2 regions of the Planococcus sp. YIM B11945 genome follow, and region 2 is predicted to be linked to the other one. Evidence: riboswitches for the same ligand, from Rfam matches in the RefSeq annotation. Region 2 holds a riboswitch; the other holds the start of a gene.
The links. Region 2 has a riboswitch for thiamine pyrophosphate ahead of thiT (energy-coupled thiamine transporter ThiT). Riboswitches for the same ligand answer to the same signal wherever they lie in the genome.
Positions count from the first base shown of each region.

Region 1 (3,386 bases), on a different contig from region 2:
CCACTTTTGCGCCTCGTCCTTCCATGTATGTAATTGCCCGGTGAATGTTTTCAGGCATTCCTTGGATTTCCATCACAAACAAGCCAAGCGGTTTTTCTTGTATGTATTCGATTGACCCGTGCAAAAAATTCCCTTTCACATCAAAATGCTGCACCATGTCTGTGATGACGCCTTCTCCAGCCACCGCTCCTTTAAACTGCACTTTAATGACACGGCCCGTGCAAGCGGACAAGATCGGCTGCGGAATGTCGATCGACACGACAGAAGAAATAAATTCCTTAGCCAGCTCGGTTTTGGGATCGGAGAAAATCGTGTAGACGTCGCCTTCTTCAATTACACGGCCGGCTTGCATAACCGCCATCCGGTCGCAAATTTCTTTGACTACATTCATTTCATGGGTAATGAGGACAATGGTAATGTTCATTTCCTGGTTGATTTTCTTCAAGAGACGCAGAATTGACAAAGTCGTATTCGGGTCAAGCGCCGAAGTCGCTTCGTCGCAAAGCAGAACCGCCGGATTATTGGCCAGCGCCCTTGCAATGCCGACGCGCTGCTTTTGCCCGCCGCTCAGCTGTGAAGGATAGACGTCTTTTTTATCTGATAGGCCGACCATGTCGAGCAGTTCATCGACTCGATCAGCGATTTCATCTGCCGGCAAACGCGCGGCCTTTAACGCAAAAGCAATGTTTTCCCCAACCGTCTTTTGGCTGATCAAATAAAAATGCTGAAAAATCATCCCGATTTTCAGCCGCGCTTTTCGCAGCTTCTCGCCTGTTAAGTTTGTCAGATCGAGGCCGGCTACACGGATCGAACCGCTTGTGGGACGCTCCAAAAGATTCATGCACCGCAAAAGCGAACTTTTACCGGCTCCTGAATAGCCGACAATGCCGAAAATCTCACCTTCTTTGATGTGCATCGTGACGTTTTCTACACCGATCACCTTGCCGTTTTTCGTTGTGTATTCTTTTGAAAGTTCTTTTATGCTGATCATGGCAATCTCCTTTTTTCCCAATAAAAAATGCCCCTTTCATTCAGAAAGAGGCACCGAAAATGGATTGGGTTATCTTTCAGAATGAATTCATTCTGTAGGAATTGGCACCTTCCCAGATTTCTCTGGAGGTTGCCGGACGTCATAGGGCCTATCCCTCGGTCTCTCTTGATAATGTTCCATATGAAATTGTTTTTTGCTTGATTCCAATAGTAGCTAACATTTCGAAAACTGTCAAACACTTTTTTAAAATAATTTATTTTCAGGCAACTGCTGCCAATCGACCTTGATTTTTCTCCTTTACATCCCTTCCACCTTCCGCTAGACTAAACCCATCGGGACAATCCCGTTCACAAAACAACTGCATACCGTTTAATGCACTAGGGGTGCCCGATTTTCGGCTGAGATGCAAGCGCAAGCTTCGATCCCTTATGACTCGATCCAGGTAATACTGGCGTGAGGAAGTGCGGCGCTTTTCTGGAATAAATCCTTTTTGAATTTATTGGCATAGAAATAGTGGCTGCTTCTTCGCGGATGCAGCTTTTTTTTGTGCCTATTTTTAAGGAGGACGATTGATATGGAACCATTGCAATGCGGTACGAGCCCAATTGTCGGATTTCGCTTTTCGCTGCATCCGATGACTGGGGATTTTATTAGGGTAATTAAAGGAGCGCTTCGGGAGACGGATTTGAGCAATGTCTGGACCCATTCGGATGATGTGTCAACGGTGATTCGGGGCAAGGAAATTCATGTGTTCAACGCAGCAAAAGCGATTGCGCTGCATGCGGCGAAGACCGGTGAACACGTGGCGCTGTCCGGCACGTTTTCAATCGGTTGCCCGGGTGATTCGGCAGGCGATGCGTTTTTGGACATGCCGGACGAACTGTTGAATACGGATAAGACGAAGCAGTATGTATCGTCACAATTTGCGCTGTACCCGATGAACAACCCCGATTACATGAATATCATTTACCGGGAAGTTGACCGGGCAAAAAAACGCGGCGTCTTTAATGAATCGATGCATTACGCGAGCGGCATCCATGGCGACATCCACGACGTCTTTGCATTTTACGAAGAAGCGTTTTCGAATGCCCGCACCGAAGAACACCGCCACTTGGTCATGACGGTATCGATGAGCATCAACAGCCCGTCGCACGGAGGCAAATAACATGCTGAAGTCGTGGAAATTAAAAGAAGTGGTGTTGATGTCGCTGTTTGCGGTCGTTTTCGGCATTGTCTATTTGGTGTTTGTCCATGTCAGCAACCTATGGGCAGCGCTGATCGGCCCGCTTGCCTATGAATGGATGTTCGGCATTTGGTTTATCGTTTCGATCATTTGCATGTACATTATTCGAAAACCGGGTGCTGCGTTTATGTCGGAAACGATGGCTGCCGCTATTGAAGTGCTCCTCGGCAATGCAGTCGGCCCCCGCCTTTTGTTGTCCGGAGCCGTCCAAGGCTTGGGAGCCGAGGCAGCGTTTGCAGTGACAGGCTATAAGCACTTCAGCTTAGCCATCATGATGCTTGCTGGTGCAGGTTCTGCCGTTTTCAGCTTTGTTTACGGGTATTTCGTTTCCGGCTACGCGGCACTCGATCCATCGTTTGTCGCGTTGATGTTTTCGCTCCGCGTCATCAGCGGCATGGTGATTGCTGGAATCGGCGGCAAGTTTATCGCAGACAGTTTGCTTGCGACTGGTTCACTTCGGGGCTATGCGGTGGCCCGCGCGAAAAAAGGTGATGCGCGTGTCGGATGAAATTTTTTCACTTAAAAATGCATCCTTTCGCTTTCCGGAGGATGAAGCTTGGACGCTAAAGAATGTGTCCTTTTGCATCTCGCGCGGTGAACGCGTGGCCATTTCCGGCCCAAGCGGCTGCGGCAAAAGCACGCTGCTGTATTTGCTGAACCGGCTGTATCCGCTTAATAGCGACGGTGTTGTAGAAGGGGAACTTCTTTTATTCGGCAAACCTGCTGAAAAGTACTTGCCCGGGGAAATCAACCACCGCGTCGCCACCGTCTTCCAAGATCCCGATTCCCAGTTTTGCATGCCGACGGTCGAAGAAGAACTGGCCTTTACGCTGGAAAATTTGCACGTGGCTCGCGAAGAAATGGAACAGCGCATTTCCGGCGTCTTGGAATTGACCGGTTTGGAAGCTTACCGCTACACCCTTATCCAATCATTGTCCGGCGGCATGAAGCAGCGCATTGCCACAGCCTGCGCACTGGCCATGAAACCGGAAGTGCTGCTGCTCGATGAACCGATTTCGCATTTAGATCCCGTTACTGCCAAGCACTTTATTTCTTGGCTAGACGCTTTGCAAAAACGATTCGCTTTGACAATCATTGCTGTTGAGCACCGTTTAGCTGCGTGGGGCTCGTTTTTTGACCGACACATTTCCT
Region 1 is NZ_JBOZWR010000002.1:229-3,614, forward strand. It holds gene ACRRQV_RS03560 (methionine ABC transporter ATP-binding protein) at 1-991, opposite strand, end outside; SAM riboswitch class I at 1,058-1,166, opposite strand; TPP riboswitch at 1,361-1,468, shown strand; gene ACRRQV_RS03565 (YkoF family thiamine/hydroxymethylpyrimidine-binding protein) at 1,566-2,156, shown strand; gene ACRRQV_RS03570 (ECF transporter S component) at 2,158-2,742, shown strand; gene ACRRQV_RS03575 (ABC transporter ATP-binding protein) at 2,807-3,386, shown strand, end outside.
Region 1: linked by a shared signal. The riboswitch ahead of ACRRQV_RS03565 (YkoF family thiamine/hydroxymethylpyrimidine-binding protein) and the one ahead of thiT (energy-coupled thiamine transporter ThiT) in region 2 are both predicted to bind thiamine pyrophosphate.

Region 2 (3,386 bases):
CCTACGACAAACGAAATGCCGGTATCGGCAAAAAATCCTTCATATGAACCGGATACGTCAATATTGACGATGTCGCCGTCTTTGATGACGCGGCTGCCCGGAATCCCGTGAGCCACTTCTTCGTTGACGCTGATGCATGTATATCCTGGGAAATCGTATTCGCCTTTCGGGCCTGACAAGCCGCCTAGTTCTTTGAACAGCTGTCCGCCAAGTTCGTCAATTTCTTTCGTTGTGACGCCCGGTTTTGTTGCAGCCTTCATCGCTTCACGAATTTCAGCGACCATGCGGCCGGCTTTTTTCAACATTTCTATTTCTTTTTCTGTACTGGCAATCATTGAATACCCTTCTTTCAAGCTTTTCTAATTAAAAATTATACCATAAGAAAAGCGGAAGCGCCCAGGTAAGCCTCGACAAGCGCTGGAGGGCTTGAAAGTAATGGCGTTCTTTGCCATTGCTGGCAAGATAGCCAGCGACCTCAAGAGGCTGGGCGCTGGAGTCTGGACCATAAGAAAAGCGGAAGCGCCCAGGTAAGGCCTGACAAACAATGGATAGCGGACAAAATCGACAATAAGAAAAGAGGCTGTCCATAACTGCAAAATATAAAAAAGGCTAAGAAAAGTGGTGCTTTTCTTAGCCTTTTTTATAATTAGCTGACGGGAATGGATGCGGCGACTCCTGCGGGCTGGAATGGACGTCAGCCCCTTTTGGGACAACCCCTGCTGCTTATGCTTTGCTGTCCACTAACTTCGGTGCTGCTACAAATAGTGCTGAACACACAACTGCGGCGAGCAAGAATACCGGAATCATATAAGTAGCGTTATAAATGATGGAATAAATGACTACATTTCCTTCTGCAAATTCGGCGAAGAACAAAATCCCGGTGATCACATGGACCACGTAGCGCAAAAAGGATGCGATCAAAATGCCGATGACAATTGCAGAAATCATGCTGCCCGTTTTTCCGTTTTGCAGTCCGTTCACGTATTGGCTTCGCATGCTGCCAGCAAAGCCGACCATAGCATAAGCAACCAGATAATCGAGAATCACTTGCAAAATGACAAACCCGAATGACAATGGCGTGACTGAAATGACACCCGTGACAATTTGCAGCAAGCCAACCAGCAACCCGGTCAATACGCCCGCCCCTACACCTCTTCGGAATGCCATCAAGACTATCGGAATCATTACCAAGCTGACGGATCCCCCTTGCGGCATTTTAAACGCGACAAAATCGAGAACATATCCCAGAGCGCCAAAAATTGCAATTTCCACCAATAATAAAATGCGTTTGTTTCTCATAACTTCCTCCTTAATGTGTTTGCACAACACCAGAAGGGAAAGCAGAATAAAACCTATTTTTTTCCATATAAAAGCGGCGTCAGGATAGAGCCTGACGCCGCATAAGGGCAGGTTTCCATCCACATCCCTGCGCAAGCGTTAACTTACAGGTTCAAAGGGTAAGAACAGAACTGTTCACTCTCAGCAAAAGCTCCCCTTGTGGTGTATACATGATTTTCGGTAACATATGTATTGTACCGAAGGCTTCAACCGAAAGCAATCTTACAGGTGAATAATTTTACAAAGGGGGTGGCAGCGGCCAGAAATTTGGCGGCTCTCATATGATTGACTTGTTAAAAAATCTGATCCAAATCAAAAGCGATACGAAAACCGGCGCAAACGAAGCCTTGATTTATTGCGCTGATTGGCTGAAAGAACGCGGCCAATTGGTTACTCTCCATGAACATAACGGCTTTCTCATGTTGACGGCAAGCAAAGGCGGCGGCAGTGATACGATTATTTGGAATGGACATGTTGATGTCGTTCCGGGCCACGAAGAACAATTTGTTCCGATAGAGAAAATGGATCGCCTTTACGGCCGCGGCTCTGCTGACATGAAAGCTGGCGTTGCAGCAATGATGCAAGCTTTTGTGGAATTAGACGCTTCATTGCTGCAACGGACCGTTCAACTGCATCTGGTCACTGACGAAGAAATTGGCGGCGAAAATACTTCCAAGTGGCTAGTCGAACAAGGCTACAGCGGCGACTTCGTGATTTGCGGCGAACCGACCGGTTTAAAAGTTGGGGTGCAGTCGAAAGGCGTTTTACATATGGATTTGGTGTTCAAAGGAAAACCTGCTCACGGCAGCCGGCCTTGGGAAGGCATCAATGCCATCGAATGTGCAATGAAATTTCATGAGCAGTTGTCGGAACTTCCTTTTCAAAAACAATCAACCGACTTTTACGAGCACCCTTCTGTCAACTTGGCCATTATGAATGCTGGAAAGCGCTACAACGTGGTTCCTGAAGTATGCCATGTTTCTTATGACATCCGCTTTTTGCCTGGGCAGGATCCAGATGAAATTATTCACCAAATGGCAGAGTTGGCAAAAACGCTTGGTCTGAAAATGGATTATCAAGCGGACAATTCTACGCCCGCTTTAAAAACATCTGCTGAACACAGTTCAATTTTAAGTTTGCAAAAAGCTATTCGCCAAGTGACGAAAACGGAACCGGTTTTATTCGGCCAGCATGGAGCCGCTGATACCCGCTATTACGCAATCCCCATCAATGGCGAAGGTGCAATCGAATTCGGGCCAAGCGGCGGCGATTGGCATGGAAATGCGGAATATGTTGAGTTATCCAGCGTCCAGGCCTATAAGGAAATTCTTCTCTTGCAGGCACTTTCCAAAGAATAAATGTTTGCATCTCCCTATTTTCGGGAACTTGTATAATACCTTTACTAAACGAATGGAGAGATGATAATGGGAATTGGCCGCATTGTAAAAACCGCTATCAAGTATGGACCAATCGCTTACCCGATTATACGGAAAGCTATGAATAAACGAAAAGCTGGTGCTGGAGCTGCTCAATCAACCAACCAGTATAAACCGAACCCACGGAAACGCTAAATGCCAAAACCCCGATCTGGAATATCCGGATCGGGGTTTTGTTATGCATGGCTTTAAATGTAAGGAATTGGTTCCAGCAGAGCCAAATAATCTTCCTTCATGCTATCGGAAGGCTGGGAAGAAGTTCCTTCAACGGCTTCTCCTTGCCCTTCCTGGCTTTGCATGATTTCTTCAAATGACTTCGGATCAGCTTTTGGAAGTTCTCCCTTTTCCACTTTCCATCCTTTTTGGTACTCGTTCAAAAACGCATTTGCCATCGCTTGGTAGCCAAAAATATTTGGATGAACATCTGCCGGGTTCGGTACTTTATCCACCGCTTTATCGCCAAACGCTTTATCGACAGCAACAAACTGGGCACCCGCTTGTTCCGAACTTCTTTTCAGAATTTCATTAAGGCGATCTAATTGCTTCGCCGTGCCTTCTTTTTGGCTTTCTCTTACGTGAGGATAGGCAAAATAATAGCCCATTACATAGACA
Region 2 is NZ_JBOZWR010000009.1:43,872-47,257, reverse strand. It holds gene map (type I methionyl aminopeptidase) at 1-335, opposite strand, end outside; gene thiT (energy-coupled thiamine transporter ThiT) at 724-1,299, opposite strand; TPP riboswitch at 1,407-1,506, opposite strand; gene ACRRQV_RS16780 (M20 family metallopeptidase) at 1,620-2,696, shown strand; gene ACRRQV_RS16775 (hypothetical protein) at 2,763-2,909, shown strand; gene ACRRQV_RS16770 (SGNH/GDSL hydrolase family protein) at 2,963-3,386, opposite strand, start outside.